Regions from separate parts of the Lacrimispora sp. genome, predicted to be linked through region 1. Evidence: a T-box and tRNA genes for the amino acid it is inferred to sense, from the RefSeq annotation. Region 1 holds a T-box; the other regions hold tRNA genes.

What was found. A T-box is a leader RNA that pairs with one kind of tRNA and senses whether it is charged. The one in region 1 lies ahead of ACLTWA_RS12220 (valine--tRNA ligase), so its partner is inferred to be a tRNA-Val.
Region 2: it has a tRNA-Val gene. The T-box ahead of ACLTWA_RS12220 (valine--tRNA ligase) is inferred to sense a tRNA for this amino acid. The anticodon was not compared.
Region 3: it has a tRNA-Val gene. The T-box ahead of ACLTWA_RS12220 (valine--tRNA ligase) is inferred to sense a tRNA for this amino acid. The anticodon was not compared.

The regions. Positions count from the first base shown of each region.
Region 1 covers NZ_JBKVXF010000002.1:842,240-848,502, forward strand. Annotated here, with positions in the region: gene ACLTWA_RS12205 (DUF5717 family protein) at 1-341, shown strand, start outside; gene ACLTWA_RS12210 (DUF5716 family protein) at 359-1,582, shown strand; gene ACLTWA_RS12215 (hypothetical protein) at 1,579-2,394, shown strand; T-box leader at 2,483-2,705, shown strand; gene ACLTWA_RS12220 (valine--tRNA ligase) at 2,773-5,412, shown strand; gene ACLTWA_RS12225 (sigma-E processing peptidase SpoIIGA) at 5,723-6,263, shown strand, end outside.
Region 2 covers NZ_JBKVXF010000002.1:441,890-448,152, forward strand. Annotated here, with positions in the region: gene ACLTWA_RS10360 (hypothetical protein) at 1-124, opposite strand, end outside; gene ACLTWA_RS10365 (hypothetical protein) at 235-390, shown strand; gene ACLTWA_RS10370 (hypothetical protein) at 689-973, opposite strand; gene ACLTWA_RS10375 (cupin domain-containing protein) at 1,514-1,972, opposite strand; tRNA gene ACLTWA_RS10380 (tRNA-Val) at 2,556-2,628, opposite strand; tRNA gene ACLTWA_RS10385 (tRNA-Pro) at 2,754-2,827, opposite strand; gene ACLTWA_RS10390 (Cof-type HAD-IIB family hydrolase) at 2,957-3,739, shown strand; gene ACLTWA_RS10395 (aminopeptidase P family protein) at 3,793-5,580, shown strand; gene ACLTWA_RS10400 (helix-turn-helix transcriptional regulator) at 5,734-6,072, opposite strand; gene ACLTWA_RS10405 (GGDEF domain-containing protein) at 6,247-6,263, shown strand, end outside.
Region 3 covers NZ_JBKVXF010000001.1:1,062,152-1,068,414, reverse strand. Annotated here, with positions in the region: gene carB (carbamoyl-phosphate synthase large subunit) at 1-762, shown strand, start outside; gene ACLTWA_RS05235 (DUF3837 family protein) at 774-1,082, shown strand; gene ACLTWA_RS05230 (manganese catalase family protein) at 1,158-1,778, opposite strand; gene ACLTWA_RS05225 (spore coat protein CotJB) at 1,778-2,074, opposite strand; gene ACLTWA_RS05220 (spore coat associated protein CotJA) at 2,074-2,271, opposite strand; gene ACLTWA_RS05215 (NYN domain-containing protein) at 2,469-3,389, shown strand; tRNA gene ACLTWA_RS05210 (tRNA-Val) at 3,569-3,641, shown strand; tRNA gene ACLTWA_RS05205 (tRNA-Met) at 3,679-3,752, shown strand; gene ACLTWA_RS05200 (diacylglycerol/lipid kinase family protein) at 3,914-4,840, shown strand; gene ispF (2-C-methyl-D-erythritol 2,4-cyclodiphosphate synthase) at 4,876-5,418, shown strand; gene cysS (cysteine--tRNA ligase) at 5,446-6,263, shown strand, end outside.

The sequences.
Region 1 (6,263 bases):
TTGAGCTTCAGATACGGATTCTTCCCGATGAGGAAGAATTTCACATCGAAGACATTTCCCGGGTATACCAGGGGGTGTTTGTCAAGCAGAAGATTTTGTTTGAAGGCGAGATCATGGAGTACCGGATCAGCGAACTGGTTGATGATAAGTGGGTACTGAAAAAGGAAGGCAGTGTTAGTTGTGACACTGGTAAATCCCCTAAAGATTCGGACAGCAGGTTTGCGTGTCTGAATGAAATGAGCCTGTCCTTGAATTTAAAGGACGAAACCGGGCTTAAAAAACGGATGCAGGAGTATTTGAAAAAGAATGCAGCTGCAGAAGAATTATTTCCACTGATGTGAGATAAAGGGGGCTGTCGATGGACGGACTGATAATAGGGCTTGATCTCTGTGATGCCTATACCCGCATATGCTGCCATGACAGGGAAAAATCATGGTGCCTTCCTACGGTCATCTGCCGTAAGAAGGATGAAGATGCCTGGTATGTGGGGGAAGAGGCTTATGCCTATACCCTTGTGGGAGAAGGCATCATTGTAGATAAGCTGATAAAAATGGTTAGAAAAGAGGGCACCGCGACGTTGGGCGGAACCAAATACGAGGGGCTTGAACTTTTAACAATATATTTAAAAAAAATACTGAAGTTTCCGATGGAGGAATTTTTCTGTGATGAAGTGAAACAACTGGTGATCACTTTACAGAAGGTGGATTTAAAGCTGATGGATTCTCTTATGCATTGTGCAGACTCTCTAGGGATTTCCAGAGACAGAGTTCATATTATAAGCCACACGGAAGGGTTTGTGTACTATACTCTCAGCCAGAAGAAAGAGGTCTGGAGCAATCAGGTAGGGGTATTTGATTTGTCAGAGGATTCCTTTCACTATCATGAACTGAAGGTGCAGCGGGGGTTACGGAAGACCATGGTGATTGCAGAAGATGAAGCCCTGGAAGAAAGTTTTAATCTTGATATTTTGGATACACCGTCCGGAGGGAAACTGGCGGATAAGATATTAAGCTCCTGCGCGGAACGGCTTCTTCAAAAAAAGCTGTTTTCCTCTGTGTTCCTCACTGGAAAAGGATTTGAGCGCCATGACTGGGCAATCGATTCCATGAAGGTATTATGCTCCCGCCGGAAGGTTTATATGGAACCGGAGCTTTTTGCGAGGGGAGCAGCTTTTAAGGGAATGGATTATATGCAGGAAAAGACGGCTTATCCGTTTACCTGTATTTGTGAAGGAAGGCTTCGTTCTACGGTTTCCATGCGGGTACTCCACAAGGAACGGGAAAGCCAGCTTGTTGTGGCGGCGGCCGGTGACAACTGGTATGAATCAAAGAGCAGTGTAGATTTGATCCTGGACAATCAGGATTACGTGGAATTTATGGTAACTCCCATGGATCCGAAGCAAAGGCGTCTGGTAAGGATTGCGTTAGAAGGATTTCCCAACCGGCCCAATAAAACTACTAGACTGGGCTTGAGCTTTGGGTTTCTGGATGAGAAAACCATGGCAGTGGTACTGAAAGACAAAGGATTTGGAGAACTGTTTCCTGCGACGGATGCAGTCATAAGACAAGAGGTCATGCTATGAGTCTGATTCTTTGCCGGCAGGAGCCGGTGAAACACCCGTATTATTTTGAAGGCCTGGGCGTCCGTTTGTTTTCTTCCCAGGAACTGTGTTATGCAATTTATAACAATCCTCTCCTGGTCATGGAGGATTTTGTGGATAGTTCCCTGATTGAATTTATCCGGGAGGATCTGGATATGGCGTTTCTCGCCCAAAAGCTTGTGAAATTGCAGCAAAGCGGCGAGGATGGGGATGAAATTCTGGCTGTAATTCTCCATGAATGCGATTATTATCATGCAGCAGAGGTGAACCGTTTTAAGCAGAAGCTGGCCGCTTACCGGCGGATGCCGGAGGCTGAGTTTTTAAAGGAACGGGCGGATTTCCTGTTTTCCAGAAAGCAATACGGAAAAGCAGTGTCTGAGTATCAGAAGATTCTTGATCTGCCGAAGGGAAGCCATGTCAATGATGGGTTTCGGGCAAAAATCTATAATAATCTGGGGGCTTCCTATGCACGGCTGTTTATGACCGAAAAGGCCTGCAAGGCCTATGAAAAATCCTTTGATCTGGTAAAAAACAATGAAGTTTTAAAGAAAATATATCATCTGTCCCAGTGGAACTCCGGCCTTGCAGTTCATGAGAGGTTTCAGGCTCTGATTACGGAGGAAATGAAGCAGGAAGCCGAACAGGAGCGGTTAAGGGCAGAAGAGCTGGCAGGGGAAGCGGACAGTCTTCTGGAACTGGAAAAACTGTTTCAAAAGGATCCCATTAAGCGCTTTCAGGGTGCGGGAGAGCTTGTCCAGAAGTGGAAACAGGAATACCGTAACATTATGTCTTGACAAATTTCTAAAAAGACACTATCATTAAAAAGTATAAGAAAACACCCTGCAGTATGGCTTTTACCAAAAGAGTGCGGGTGGGAATAAAGAAAAGGTAGAGAAAAAGAGGAGTACGTTCATAACCCTGAAAGAGAAAACCGTCCATCGGCTGAAAGGCGGTTAAGGAAGTGTGTTCGGAAGGTAGCTTTGGAACCGGAAGGCTGAACGGAGAAGACAGTAAGCCTTCACGCCTGGCAGCGTTAAAGGCCACAAGAAGTATGGCAGAACATGCCATATAAAAAAAGGTGGTACCGCGATGATTCGCCCTTTGCATCCCAGGATGCAGAGGGTTTTTCTTTTTTCTACGAAAAACCATGTGAAAGGATAAAGGAGAAGATGATGAAAGAGTTAGAGAAGACCTATGATCCGGCAGGGATCGAAGGAAAGCTTTATCAGAAATGGCTGGATAAACGATATTTCCATGCAGAACCAAATAAGGACAGGAAGCCGTTTACCATTGTGATGCCTCCGCCAAATATTACCGGACAGCTTCATATGGGCCATGCCCTTGACAATACCATGCAGGATATTTTGATCCGCTACAAAAGAATGCAGGGATTTGAGGCACTTTGGCAGCCGGGAACAGACCATGCAGCGATTGCCACAGAAGTAAAGGTGATTGAGAGCTTAAGACAGCAGGGCATTGATAAGGAGGAGCTTGGAAGAGATGGCTTTCTTTCCAAATGCTGGGACTGGAAAAAGGATTATGGCAGCAGGATCATCAATCAGCTTCACAAATTAGGCTCCTCCGCTGACTGGGAGAGAGAACGCTTTACCATGGATGATGGGTGTTCGGAAGCGGTTCAGGAGGTTTTTATCCGTCTTCATAAAAAAGGCTATATTTATAAAGGCTCCAGAATCGTAAACTGGTGTCCGGTGTGCCAGACCTCCATTTCCGATGCTGAGGTGGAGCACGAAGACCAGAATGGCTTTTTCTGGCACATCAATTATCCCATTGCAGGAGAAGAAGGAAGATTTGTGGAGATCGCGACCACAAGACCGGAGACTCTGCTTGGAGACAGTGCGGTAGCTGTCAATCCGGATGATGAACGGTATCAGGATCTGATCGGGAAGATGTTAAAGCTTCCTCTGACAGACCGGGAGATACCGGTAATTGCCGATTCTTATGTTGATAAAGAGTTTGGTACCGGCTGTGTGAAGATCACTCCGGCCCATGACCCCAATGACTTTGAAGTTGGAAAAAGACATGATTTGCCGGAACGGATTATTATGAACGACGATGCCACCATCAACCTTCCGGGAAGCAAGTACCACGGCATGGAACGGTATGAGGCCAGAAAGGCCATGGTAAAGGATTTAGAGGCACAGGGACTTTTGGTAAAGGTTGAGCCACACACCCATGCGGTAGGAACTCATGACCGGTGCGGCGCCACCGTAGAGCCTATGGTGAAACAGCAGTGGTTCGTTAAGATGGAGGAGATGGCAAAGCCAGCGGTTGAAGCATTAAAGAATGGCTCCTTAAAGTTTGTTCCGGAGCGATTTGATAAGACCTATCTTAACTGGCTTGAGAACATTCGTGACTGGTGTATCTCCAGACAGCTCTGGTGGGGACACCGGATTCCAGCTTATTACTGCGATACCTGTGGAGAAATCGTTGTTTCAAAGGAAGCACCAGAGGTATGTCCAAAATGCAAGGGGACACATTTCACCCAGGATGAGGATACGCTTGACACCTGGTTTTCTTCTGCTCTCTGGCCGTTTTCGACCCTGGGCTGGCCGAAGGAAACAGAAGATTTAAAGTATTTCTATCCAACAGACGTACTGGTTACCGGCTATGATATTATTTTCTTCTGGGTAATCCGTATGGTATTTTCAGGCATTGAGCAGACCGGAAAGCTGCCGTTCCATACGGTACTGATGCATGGCCTTGTGAGAGATTCCGAAGGGCGTAAGATGAGCAAATCTCTGGGAAACGGCATTGACCCTCTGGAAGTGATTGAAAAATACGGAGCAGATGCACTTCGCATGACCCTTATTACAGGGAATGCTCCCGGCAATGATATGAGATTTTATTGGGAACGTGTGGAAGCAAGCAGAAACTTTGCAAATAAAGTGTGGAATGCTTCCCGTTTCATCATGATGAATATTGAAAAAGCACCCAAAACAGAGGCCCAGCTGTCCGAGCTTACCATGGCAGACAAATGGATCTTATCAAAGGTAAATACTCTTGCCAGGGACGTGACAGACAATCTGGATAAATATGAGCTTGGGATTGCGCTTCAAAAGGTTTATGACTTTATATGGGAAGAGTTCTGTGACTGGTATATTGAGATGGTGAAGCCCAGACTGTGGGATGATACTGATACCACAAAAGCGGCTGCCATCTGGACCTTAAAGACCGTGCTGATCCGGTCCTTAAAGCTCCTTCATCCTTATATGCCCTTTGTGACTGAGGAAATATTCTGTACTCTGCAGGATCAGGAGGAATCCATCATGATCTCCCGGTGGCCGGAATATGAAGATTCATGGAATTTTGAATCCGAAGAGCGGGCTGTAGAGACCATTAAGGAAGCGGTAAGAGCAATCCGTAATGTGCGTACTTCCATGAATGTGCCCCCAAGTAAAAAGGCAAAGGTTTATGTTGTGTCTGAAAATCAGGAGATTCTTGATATTTTTGAGAACAGCAAAGTATTCTTTGCCACTCTTGGATATGCCGGAGAGGTTTATCTGCAGAAGGATAAGAACGGGATTTCTGATGATGCAGTGTCAGCGGTGATCCATCAGGCAGTCATCTATATGCCTTTTGCAGAACTGGTTGATATTGAGAAAGAAATCGAACGGTTAAAGAAGGAAGAAGACCGGTTAAGCAAAGAACTGGCCCGTGTAACCGGAATGTTAAGCAATGAGAAGTTTGTAAGCAAGGCTCCGGAAGCTAAAATCCAGGAAGAAAAAGCAAAGCTTGAAAAATATACTCAGATGATGGAGCAGGTAAAAGAAAGGCTTTTACAGCTTTCCTGAATATATTTATAAATATCGACAATAAAAAATAGTTTGTGAAAAACAGTCGAACACGGCAGAAATGCCAGGTTCGGCTGTTTTTTATTTTATAGGAAAGTTATTTTTTCCAAAGCAGCTGCAATCTGGTGAATGGGAAACGTATGTATGGGGACACGGCTGTATTTGTCTTTCCAGTGATTTATCCTGTGTAAAAATATGTCATCCTGTGCCGCAGCAGGACGGAAAAAGACGATGAAAAAGTGGAATTATCCCCATGGTTTTGACAAATTCTGAATGATATACTGGCTATAATGTTCGTACAGGGCGGGAGGTGAATGCAGCAACGGAAATAAACCTGTACATAGACGTATTGTTCTTAATTAATTTTACCATGGATTTATTGGTATTATCCATTGTAAGGCGGGGCATGAAATACCGTCTTATTATCTGGAGAATGATTCTTGGGGCATTTATAGGGGCGGCGTGGGCCGTATTTGCCGCCGCTTTTCCTATCTTGCCCTTATGGCTGGAAATGGTTATTACCTATTTAGTCATCAGCACCCTGATGGTAATGGCGGCCTTCAATGTGAAAAAACCAAAGGAGATATGCAAAGCAGTAGGAGCACTTTTTTTGGCTGCAATCGTGGTATCAGGAATTATGAATATCCTATATCAACATACGAAGGCCGGTTATTATATAGAACAGATTCTTAGGGGAAATGGCAGAAAAGCCTTCCCTCTTTACCGGTTGATTTTTCTTGCGGCAGGCGCTTACTTTGGTATTCGTTATTTGCTCTGGTGGATTCCGGGGATATGGAAAGGAAGAAGCAATTTTTTTGAAGTCACCATGCGCTACAGAGGAAAGGAAAAGA
Region 2 (6,263 bases), 400 kb from region 1:
GTTCCAGTACCTGAATCAAATCGTATATGGTGTTAATCTGAACATTCCGCCCCAGGATCTCATTTTTTAAATCGATGGAGAGAGTTTCAAATTTTGCCTGAACGGCAGGAGCTATATAGGACATGGTCATCACCTCATATTTATAGTGCGCATCCGAAAATGGATTATGCATTCTAAATCTATTTTCACATAAAAACTTTCTATGGCTGGCATACTATGGGTGAGGTGATAAAAATGGAAAAAAACCGATTGGAAAATCAATATGAGAAAAAAGACCATGAAGTATTGCATAACAGCGTGAAGGAAACAGGTGATACGGTCAATCAGAATCAAAGCCATAATTCCCGCAGGGAGGGGATGGGACCAAACACCAAGAGAAGATCAGACTGAATAAACAAGTGGGTGGAAGCCAGGATGCGTTGGCTTTCACCCACTTATCGTTTCATACTTATGACCGGGCAGTATACAAAACCACTTATCAGGAAGATTGATAGAAGGAAACGCGCATAGAATGAGTTGTTTATCTTTAGTAAGGCAGTTTTGCGGCGGTTTTGCGCGGTCAGAATATCAATCTTCCCTGCTTGATAAGTTGTTTTGTAATAATAGTATATGTCAAATGCTTGTTTGTGTGAACAAGCTGAATCCTGTCCGGAATGCAGGGGAAAATGCTTCGTTATTATAAACATAATTATTCTTTTTCAGAAGATACAATATGTAAAGAAGGTTTTTCTTCAATATCTAAAAGACCAAGTTCGGAAAGAATGGAAATCGTTGCTATAGTAGCCAGCTCAACGGAAACACTGACAGAAGCGGCTGTAACACAACCGATCAATGCTGCAGTATCCTGATTGATTTCCATGTGTTTGTAAGAACTTTCGGATACCACAGAACTCACTTTTTCTATCACGTATTCCATATTTTGATTGATTACTTTTGTGGTTATGTCTTTGGTCAAATCATTAAGTTTTGCCATACTGATCAACTCCTTTTTTTAAAACCGGCCACGGGGGAATGTTAAAATAATAGAATTTATATAATCTGTTCATCTTTTGGGCTTTTATTAATGATAAAAAAGAGTGTTCGCCCTAGCCATAATATACCAAAAACGGTGAGGAAAGTCTACTGTAAAAAATATAGTTGCTCAGCCATAAATTAGATACGGTTAAATTTAAAAAAAAACTTAAAGATGAAAGATAACCACTTTATAAAACAAAGAGGTGAAGAGGTTCATGGGAGCGGAAATACAGACAATAATGAAGCTAGTAAATAAGCATGTTTAAATTTTCGCCTGAGTACCCTCATCCTGCTTACTATTTCTTGATGGTTTCTTTCATATTTAATTGCAGGTAAGGTAGCTGCATGTAACTGTATAATCCCGAACGGTTCTATTATAAAGGGAGGGATTTGAAACTGAAAGAGCAATGGAATACACCGAAAAAAGTACAAAAACAAAAAACGCAAATTTTCACATTTACAGTAATTTGCGTTTTTTGATATCGGACATGAAAAAATTTTAAAGATTATCCTGTAAGACTGGTTCAGATGTTTTTGTTTTCTGAGTCATGCCCCATGGATAATTGAGCGGCGCATAGGTGGAAGAGATTTTCAGAGGCTGATTGCCAATATTAACAATATTATGCCATGTGCCGGCTGGTACAAAGATGACGTAATTGGGAAAAGCAAGATATTGATCATACAACGAGAATTTGTGTTCACCCAGTTGGATTAATCCAACTCCCTCCTCGATACGTATGAGTTGGTCGTGGTCAGGATGCACCTCCATACCAATAAGTTCATTAACAGGAATGTTCATTAGTGTCACCTGCAGCTGGGTACCTGTCCATAGAACAGAACGGTAATTATCATTTTGCTGTGCTGCTTTTTGAAGATCAATCAGCAATGGATTTGGTCCATAATCATATGGGAAGGTGGGAGTATTTTCTGGAATATCAAAGTCGTCAATACCAGGCATGTGATTATTCCCCTTGAATATTATTTTATATTAATATATGTGGTGCAGCAAAGGCTGTTGTTAAAGGAATAATAAATATGTCTTTTACTGAGAAAAGTGCTATGAAAAACTTTTGTGCTTTAAAAGTGGTTTTTTATTATGAAGCAGGTTCATGTATTGCAAAAAATAAGGGTTTTTGATTTAGTAAAACGGGTAGTGATGAAGCTGCAAGGTTAATCTTTTAAAACCAGCAGAAGGAAGATTAAATGAAAAGCAAAGGAGATAAATAATGTCTTTTACACTATTATGTATACTTTTTATTGTGTTAGCAGCAATCGTGGCTGTTATTGTAGCAATTACGAAAAAATAAATTTCAAAAGGCGGTCATCCAGGTCACATGGTTGATACTTAAATTGACAGTTATCCACAATAATGTGGAAATAATTGTGGATTGTTTGTTAGTGTCTGAAAATATGACATAAATCTCCAAATTATTACGGTATGTGATTGCTTTTATGCCAGGCAGACAGCAATGAGGACAAAATAAAACAAAAAACCCCGGCATATACAGGGAATCCTTGTATATACCAGGGTCTTTAAAAGATGGAGACAACAGGATTCGAACCTGCGACCTTCTACACGTCAAGCAGATGCTCTCCCAGCTGAGCTATATCTCCATATATGAATTGTAACTGAAAAAGCAGAAAAAGGCAAGAACATTCTGCTTTTGAAATAGAATAAAAAAATACTGAAAAAACGTGTTATTATACGTTCCTCCAGCATTAATCCGGTCTGTTATCAATCGGAGTAACAGGATTTGAACCTGCGACCTCTCGGCCCCCAGCCGAGCGCGCTACCAAGCTACGCCATACTCCGTCTTGCTGACACTATGACATTATAGCAGAAAGTTTTGGATTGGTAAAGTATATTTCTTGAAAAATTTTCAAAATTAAGCTATGATGGTAAAGACATGATAAATTTAAATTAGAAAAAAGGTGAAAATAGATGAAGCCAATCGTAAGCTTTGATGTAGACATGACGTTGCTTGACCATAAAGACTGGAAAATTCCGTCCAGTGCCATGGAGACCATCGAACGGCTGCGGGAAAATTATACCATAGTAATAGCTACGGGCAGAGATATGGATTCCCTTTTCAGTACAGCTATTCGTGATCAGGTAAGACCTGATGCCATCATTCATCTCAATGGGACAAAGGTGACCGTGGGAGATAAGATCATTTATGAACACACCTTTGATAAAAATCTATTAAAACAGATTTTAAAATATGCTGAAAACACCCCATATAGTGTGGGAACGACTGTGGGAGATTGGGATTACTATATTCACCCGGAAAATGTAAGAGCTCATGATATTGAACTTTGGGGCGAATGCGGCAGACGCTTTGATGATCCTTACAAACTTCTGGACCTGGAAGTGAGGACCATGGCTTATATGGGCGATGAAGCCGGTGCCAAAGCCATGGAAGAGGAGTTCCCGGATATCCATGTCCATATGTTTGCCGATAAAAAGGGTGCAGATGTAGTGGAACGGAAAGCATCTAAGGCAGTAGGTCTGTTAAGACTGTGTGAGTATTTTAAGATACCATTATCCGAAACCTATGCATTTGGAGACAGCATGAATGACTACGATATCATAAAAGCGGCAGGAAAAGGGATTGCCATGGGAAATGCAATGGAAGAACTGAAAAAAGCTGCGGATTATGTGACCGACCCCATCGATCAGGACGGCATAAAAAAAGCCTGCCTGCATTTGGGACTGATCCGGTAAACCTGGCGGAAGGTGCTGCTATGCAATCAATGAAGACCAAAGGAGATAACAGAATGATTAAAGAAAGATTGGAACAACTCAGACAGTTAATGGCTGAGTATCATATGGATGCATACATGATTCCGACTTCAGATTTTCATGAGTCTGAATATGTAGGTGATTATTTTAAATGCAGGGAATTTATTACCGGTTTTACCGGTTCTGCGGGTACGGCTGTGATTACAAAGGAGGAAGCGGGACTCTGGACAGACGGCCGTTATTTTGTTCAGGCGGCAAAGCAGCTTGACGGAACAGGTATTACCCTGCGCAAGATGGGGCAGCCGGGAGTACCAACGATTGAAGAATACTTAGATGAAGTTCTTCCAGAGGGCGGTTGTCTCGGCTTTGACGGTCGTGTGGTGAACGGCCAGACCGGAAAGGAATTAGAAGAATTACTGGGAGATAAAAATGTAACGCTTGCTTATGATAAAGATCTTGTGGCAGAGATCTGGAAGAATCGCCCCGATCTTTCCGCACAGCCGGTTTGGATTTTAAAAGAAAACTTTGCAGGAAAGTCTTCTTCTGATAAAATCAAAGAGCTGCGAAATAAAATGAAAAAAGAAAAAGCTACAGTCCATGTTCTTACCACACTGGACGATATCGCCTGGCTTTTGAATATCAGAGGCAATGACGTGGAATGCAATCCGGTGGTTCTCTCTTATGCACTGATCACTCTGGACAGCTTCCATTTATATATTAATGAACAGGTATTAAACGAAGAAGTAAAAACCTATCTAAAAGATCTTGGGGTTACTGTATGTCCTTATAATGACATTTATAAGTCGGTTGCCCTTTTAAACGATCAGAAGGTTCTTATAGAAACAGCCAAAGCCAATTATGCGGTTGTAAAAGGAATTGACAGTACCAACCGGATCATTGATAAGATGAATCCAACCGCACTTGCCAAAGCCGTAAAGAATCCGGTAGAAGTGGAAAATATGAAGAAGGCCCACATAAAAGACGGAATTGCCATGGTGAAATTTATTTACTGGCTGAAACATCATGTGGGAAAAGAAGTTATAACAGAAGTCAGCGCGCAGGAGCATCTGGATCATCTGCGTTCTGAGCAGGAAGGAAACCTGGGGGTAAGCTTTGATACGATTTCCGCTTATGGACCTAATGCGGCCATGTGCCACTACAAAGCGACCGCTGAAAATGATACTGCATTGGAACCGAAAGGTCTGTATCTGGTGGATTCCGGCGGTCAGTATTATGAAGGAACCACAGATGTGACCAGAACCATCGCAGTAGGCCCGCTGACTGATGAGGAACGGGAGCATTTCACCCTGACAGTTATGAGTATGCTTCGTCTGGGGGCAGTGAAGTTTTTGTATGGCTGCCGTGGTCTGACCCTGGATTATGTGGCAAGAGAACCATTCTGGAGCCGCGGAATTAATTTTGATCATGGAACCGGCCATGGCGTGGGATATTTGTTAAATGTCCATGAACGTCCCAATGGAATCCGGTGGCGTATGGTTCCCGAGCGTCAGGACAGCTGTATTTTAGAAGAAGGCATGATTACTTCGGATGAACCGGGTGTTTACATCGAAGGCAGTCATGGTGTCAGAACTGAAAATCTGATTGTTTGCAAAAAATCGGAAGAGAATGAATATGGACAGTTTATGGAATTTGAATTTCTGACAATGGTTCCTATTGATTTGGAGGCTCTTGACAAATCCATTATGACCGATGAAGACATAAAACTTTTGAATAATTATCACAAGGAAGTTTATGAAAAGTTATCTCCATATTTTTCAGGAGATGAAGCCTTGTGGCTGAAAGAAAATACAAGAGCCATATAATGAAGAAATCTTTTTTTGGACTTTTGTGCCGGAGCACAGTCGCTTTAACAGCTATACTTTTAGGGCATAGAGTGTGAATCTTTTCCAATGGGGATCGTCTGGGATAAACTTTTTTTATAGGATAACAATCAAAAGGGTGCCGGACCATAGTGTTTATGGTTCGGCACCCTTTTGATCGTTCGCCTTTTTTCTAAGCAGAAGCAGTATGGGAAATACTGCTTCTATGTCTTCCGTGGTCAAGTCTTTCAGCAAAGCATTGGCCTCTCTTAGAAGAGGCTGTTCTTTTTTTTCCGTATTAAAAAATTCTATGGGAGTAATTTCAAGATAATCGCAGATTTCAAAAAACTGTTTCATAGAAGGCATTGACCGTCCGGAAGAGATACCCTGAATATAGCTTTTATTTTTTCCTAAATCCAGGCTCATCTGATATTCGGAAATATCTTTTTTCAGGCGAAGCTCTGTAATTCGATTCCTGACAAACTGTTCATCCAACATTCTCACCTCTTGGTTTATCATAAAGGATATTTTATATAAACATTACGTATTATATGCGTAATAATGACAGAAAAACAAGTTGCATATACGTTTAAAAAGCGTTATCATGTAGGGTATATGAGTGAAAAAGATGCATAACGAGGTATTCTGACAGATACAGGGGGACGTATCATGATTGGAAGTTCAGG
Region 3 (6,263 bases), on a different contig from region 1:
AAGGGTATGATCAACATTCAGTTCATTGTAAGCGGAAAAGACGTATATGTCATTGAAGTAAATCCACGTTCTTCCCGTACGGTGCCATACATCAGCAAAGTGACCGGAATTCCTATCGTTCCTCTGGCGACCCAGGTAATCTGCGGTCATACCATTAAGGAACTTGGTTATGAACCGGGATTGCAGCCAGAGGCAGATTATATTGCCGTAAAGATGCCGGTGTTCTCCTTTGAGAAGATCCGCGGGGCAGATATTAATCTGGGACCGGAGATGAAATCCACCGGAGAATGTCTTGGAATCGCAAGAACCTTTAATGAAGCCCTTTACAAAGCCTTTGCAGGAGCAGGCATCAAACTGCCAAAGCATAAGAATATGATCATTACCGTAAAGGATTCCGACAAGGAAGAAATCATTGAAATTGCCAGAAGGTTCCAGGCACAGGGATATAAGATATTCTCCACCTCAGGAACGGCTAAAGTATTAAATGAAAATGGTGTAAAAGCCCTTATGGTGCGGAAACTGGAGCAGGAGTCTCCGAATCTGCTGGACCTGATCCTCGGTCATGAGATCGACCTGGTCATTGATACGCCGCCCCAGGGAGCAGACAGAAGCAGGGATGGATTTACGATCCGCAGAAATGCCATTGAAACCGGCGTGACGGTTCTTACTTCTCTGGACACGGCAGCAGCCCTGGTAACCAGTATGGAAAACCGGGCTAATGAACTGACTCTTATTGACATCGCACAAGTTAAAAATGTATAAGGAATTGCTCTATGATATTTTACATCAACAAACAGGCGGTAGAAATTAAAACCAGATTTGAAAATGCACCACTGACTTCACCCAATGAGGCCTGTGCGGCTATGGGAATGCTCTACAAGCTCTTTGGACTGTCCATTCCGGAAAAAAGGGACATGGTAAGCCAGATGAAAGAGGATTTTCATGCAGCAGTGAAAGATCTTCCGGTTCCGTCGGAGTTTGCTGCGAAAATCATAAGTCTTCTTGATGGATATTATAAGGACGATCCAGTTACGGATGAGATATACGAATTGTTAAAATACAGTTATGAGGAACAGAAATAATATTAATATTGAAGAAAGGCCGGAAATACAGGAGTTCCTGTTCCGGCCTTTTTTCTATGACTGATATTAATTCATTTACTGTACAGGTTTCTTGACAAATTGTTTGTCAAATTCCGGGTTGAAATAATAGAAGTTCTTTGCATCCAGATCAGATTTGATTTTTTCAAGTGCTTCACCAAATCTCTGGAAGTGGACGACTTCTCTTGCCCGAAGGAATTTCAGAGGTTCTCTTACGTCTGGATCTGTAATGATACGGATCAAGTTGTCATAAGTGGTTCTTGCCTTTTGTTCTGCGGCAAGATCTTCAATTAAATCTGCGATTGCATCACCTTTTGACTGGAATTCACAGGCATTAAAAGGAACTCCTGCAGCAGCAGTGGGCCAGAGCGCCGTGGTATGATCAATGTAATACGCATCAAATCCGGCTGTTTTTGCCTGTTCCGCCGACAGGTTTTTTGTCAGCTGATAGATAATGGAACAGATCATCTCAAGATGGCCTAATTCTTCTGTACCGATATCAGTCAAAAGTCCTCCCACTTCTTTGCATGGCATGGTGTATCTTTGGGAAAGATACCGCATAGAAGCTGCTAATTCACCATCAGGGCCACCAAACTGGCTGATGACCAGTGATGCAGTTTTAGGGCATGTTTCTTTAATATTTACTGGAAACTGCAGTCTTTTTTCATAACTCCACATTATATATTACCTCCTTCCCATGGCAGCGGGCCATCGCCCCAGGTGAAATGCTTCTGTCCAGGGTATTTTGTGTTACTGTCATTTTTGTTATTGGTGTCCGGGCAGACACAGTCCATGGTGAGCGGTTCAAAATTTTCTGCGTAGTTTTTTAAGAGCTGCTTTCTCTGTTCCATGGCTTGTTTAAATGCAGTCAGCGCCTCCTGATCCACAGGATGAGTATCTAAATATAAATTCAGATCATTGACGGTAAAACTGATTTCTGTAATCTGTTTTAAAAGACTGTTGCGGTCTGCCATTATAAATCACCTCCCGTAATATAGAATGGGAGATTAAGGCTCGGGAATATGGTCCCGTTTTTTAAAGCTGCTGCCGGGTCATATGGCTGTTCCCAGGGCTGCATAGGCACAGTTGCAATTGCAAGCTGAACCGACTGCGTCGGTGTTGCAGGAATTCCTTTTGTTGTATCGCTTCCGCATGAATTACATGAATTCATAATAACACTCCTTTCAGTTCTATCATTGATCGTTCCTTTTTATTATGAACATAAGAAAGAAAAAAACCTTATAAAAATTCTCCCATATTAACCACTGCGATGTTATTGTAATAAATGGAAAAATGAAATATAATAAAATAGATTACAAGGGAAAAGACAGAATATGGAAAAACAATTTAAGACGGGAGAGCATAGGTTTGAGTGACAAAAAGTTTGCAGTATTAATTGATTCTGATAATATTTCAGCCAAGTATATTACATGTATCCTGGATGAGATGACCCGATATGGTGTCATTACCTACAAAAGGATTTACGGTGATTGGACAAGCGCCCAGATGGGGAAATGGAAGATGGAGCTATTGGAAAATTCCATCACTCCCATTCAGCAGTTTTCCAATACTGTTGGAAAGAATGCTACGGATTCAGCACTGATTATTGATGCGATGGACCTGCTTTATACAGATCATGTGGATGGGTTTTGTATCGTATCCAGTGACAGCGACTTTACCCGTCTTGCCAGCAGGCTTCGGGAATCAGGAAAAGAAGTCATTGGTATGGGAGAAGAAAAAACTCCCAAATCTTTCCGTGCTGCCTGTACGGTTTTCACTAATTTGGAAGTGCTTCTTGATCAGGATGAAGAAGGAACCGGTGGAGGAGCTATTGGAAAAGAGGTAATTGAACAGGATATTGCATCCATTATCTTGGAAAATGACGATAAGAACAAGGCGACCGGACTGGGTGAGATCGGCAACCGTCTTGTGAAAAAATATTCTGATTTTGATGTAAGAAACTATGGTTACAGCTCTTTGTCAAAGTTTCTGGAAGAGATGGACAGCTTTGAACTGAGAAAATCCAATAATGTGGTAACTGTCCGCATGAAGGATAACCGCACAAAACGGCAGGAGCTTGATGATTATGCGGTAAAGTTAGTCAAAGGCAGCGGAAAAAATGGTATGGAGCTTGCTGCGCTGGGCAATGGCATGCACCGGAAGTTCGCGGACTTTAAAGTTAAGGATTACGGATATTCCACTTTTTCCAAATTTGTTCACAGTATTGTTCAGTTGGAAGTGCGTGAAAATAAAAACAATAGTAAAGCAGTATTTTTGAAAAAAGAATAATAAAAAAGCCATCCGTGAAGCAGTATTTTTTTCCGCGGATGGCTGCTTTTCCAGGGCTTTCAGAGGGACATGGGAAAAAGGAAAAAAATTGACAAAAAAGTGTTGACAATTGATACAATTCATATTATACTAATGAAGCAGTCGGGAACGAGAGATAAACAAACGTCCGGACAAGCACTGGGATCTTAGCTCAGCTGGGAGAGCATCTGCCTTACAAGCAGAGGGTCACAGGTTCGAGCCCTGTAGGTCCCACTGATAAATAAAACTTATTTATCACACAATTTTATATGGCGGAATAGCTCAGTTGGCTAGAGCACACGGTTCATACCCGTGGTGTCGAGAGTTCGAATCTCCCTTCCGCTACTTAAGACCCTGTAATCCTTTGATTACAGGGTTTTTTCTTTTAGAAAAAGAGTCTTTTTTTGGACTCTTGCGCCGGAGGCGGCAGCCTATTTCCATTTTTTTTATATTCATTTCTGCCGTTTTATGATATACTAACAAATAGCAAAAAGCGGAGGGATTCCATGTACAATTTTATTGTAAACCCCAACTCACGCTGCGGACGTGGACAAATTATATGGAGAAAGCTGGAAGAGGTGTTAAGAACTTCCGGAGTGGAGTATCAGGCTTTCTTAACAGAAAGGCCGGGAGATGCCAGAATCTTTGCCAGTGAGCTTACGAGCGGCTGCAGGGAATCCAATGTTATCGTCGCAGTAGGCGGAGACGGAACAGTGAACGAGATCTTAGATGGACTTTCCTTTTGTGGTTCTATTACATTAGGGTATATTCCTGCCGGATCAGGTAATGATCTGGCAAGAAGCTTAAAACTGCCGAGAAATCCGGTCCGGTGTTTGAAAAAGATCCTTCAACCAAAATATTATAAGCTGATGGATTATGGAGTACTGACTTATGGAGAAGGAGAAATCTCCCACAGGCGGTTCATCGTAAGTGCCGGCATCGGAATGGATGCGGCTGTTTGCCATAACATTTTATTTTCAAAAACCAGGGGGCTGCTCCATAAGCTCCATATCGGGCGCCTGGCTTATCTCCTGGTGGGAATAAAACAGCTGGCCCTGGCGAAGCCGTCAAAGGGATATATTCTTTTGGATGGTGTTCAAAAAGTGGAATTTAACCACGTGTATTTTATATCTGCCCATATTCATCCCTATGAGGGCGGGGGATTTAAGTTTGCCCCGGACGCCAGCTTTGAAGACGGGAAACTCACGGTCTGTATGATGAATAACAGAAAGAAGCGGAAGCTGATTCCGGTTCTTGCCTGTTCCCTTTTAGGCAGAAAATCCTCGAATACGGGGATTCGATTCTATACCTGTGAAGAAATTGCGGTTCACATGGAGCACCCTATGGCGGTTCATGCCGACGGAGAAAGCTGTTTTTGCCAAAAGGATGTACAGATTCGCTGTATCAGTAAAAAATTGCGGGTGATTGTGTAGCAATGTTTGTATATATATAGAAGAAAGGATAAATTATGAGAATTGGACAGGGATATGATGTTCATAAATTAGTAGAAGGAAGAGATTTAATTATCGGGGGCGTTAAAATTCCCTATGAAAAAGGGCTTTTGGGCCATTCGGATGCAGATGTACTGACCCATGCGGTGATTGACGCACTGTTTGGCGCGGCCGCATTAGGGGATATCGGAGAACATTACCCGGATAACGACCCTCAGTATAAAGGCATTTCCAGCATTGAACTGTTAAAGCTGGCAGCAGGACTTCTGGAAGAGAAGGGCTATATTGTTGAGAACATTGATGCTACGGTCATTGCTCAGAATCCAAAGCTTCTGCCCTTTCGGCCCCAGATGATTAAGAACATTGCAGATGCCCTTAATCTGCCGGTGGGAAAAGTGAATGTAAAGGCGACTACAGAAGAGGGGCTTGGCTTTACCGGAAGCGGAGAAGGAATTTCCGCTCAGGCAATCACCCTTCTTACTTCTGTAGAGGATTACTGTTATGATGATAAAATCATGGGACCGGATTGCGGGGGCTGCGGAGGCTGCTGTAAGAAATAGGAATTGGTAAGACAGGAGGAAAATATTGTGAAGATATTTAATACATTATCAAGACAGAAGGAAGAATTTGTACCGTTAGAGCCAAAGAAGGTCAAGATGTATGTCTGTGGTCCTACGGTTTACAATTATATACACATTGGCAATGCAAGACCTATGATCGTATTTGACACCGTAAGAAGATATTTTGAATATAAAGGTTATGAGGTTAACTTTGTCTCTAATTTTACCGATGTAGATGATAAGATCATAAAAAAAGCAATTGAAGAAGGAGTAGATGCAGATGTCATATCCAAGCGTTACATTGAGGAATGCAAAAAGGATATGAATGCCCTGAATATAAAGCCTGCCACAAAGAATCCTCTGGCAACGGAAGAAATCTGCGGAATGCTGGATATGATAAAGGAGCTTATAGATTCCGGCCACGCCTATGAGGCAAAGGACGGGACTGTATATTTCCGCACCAAGGCTTTTGAAGGCTACGGCAAGCTGTCTCACAAGAATCTGGAAGACTTGCAGTCCGGTTTTCGGGAAATCAAGGTGACAGGGGAAGACGGCAAAGAAGCCCCTTCGGATTTTGTTTTATGGAAGCCAAAAAAAGAAGGAGAGCCTTACTGGGAGTCTCCATGGTGTGAAGGCAGACCGGGATGGCATATTGAATGTTCCGTTATGTCAAAGAAGTATCTTGGAGACCAGATCGATATCCATGCAGGAGGGGAGGATTTGATTTTCCCCCATCATGAGAATGAAATCGCTCAGAGTGAAGCGGCCAATGGAAAAGAATTTGCAAAATACTGGATGCACAATGCATTTTTGAACGTAGATAATAAAAAGATGTCCAAATCGCT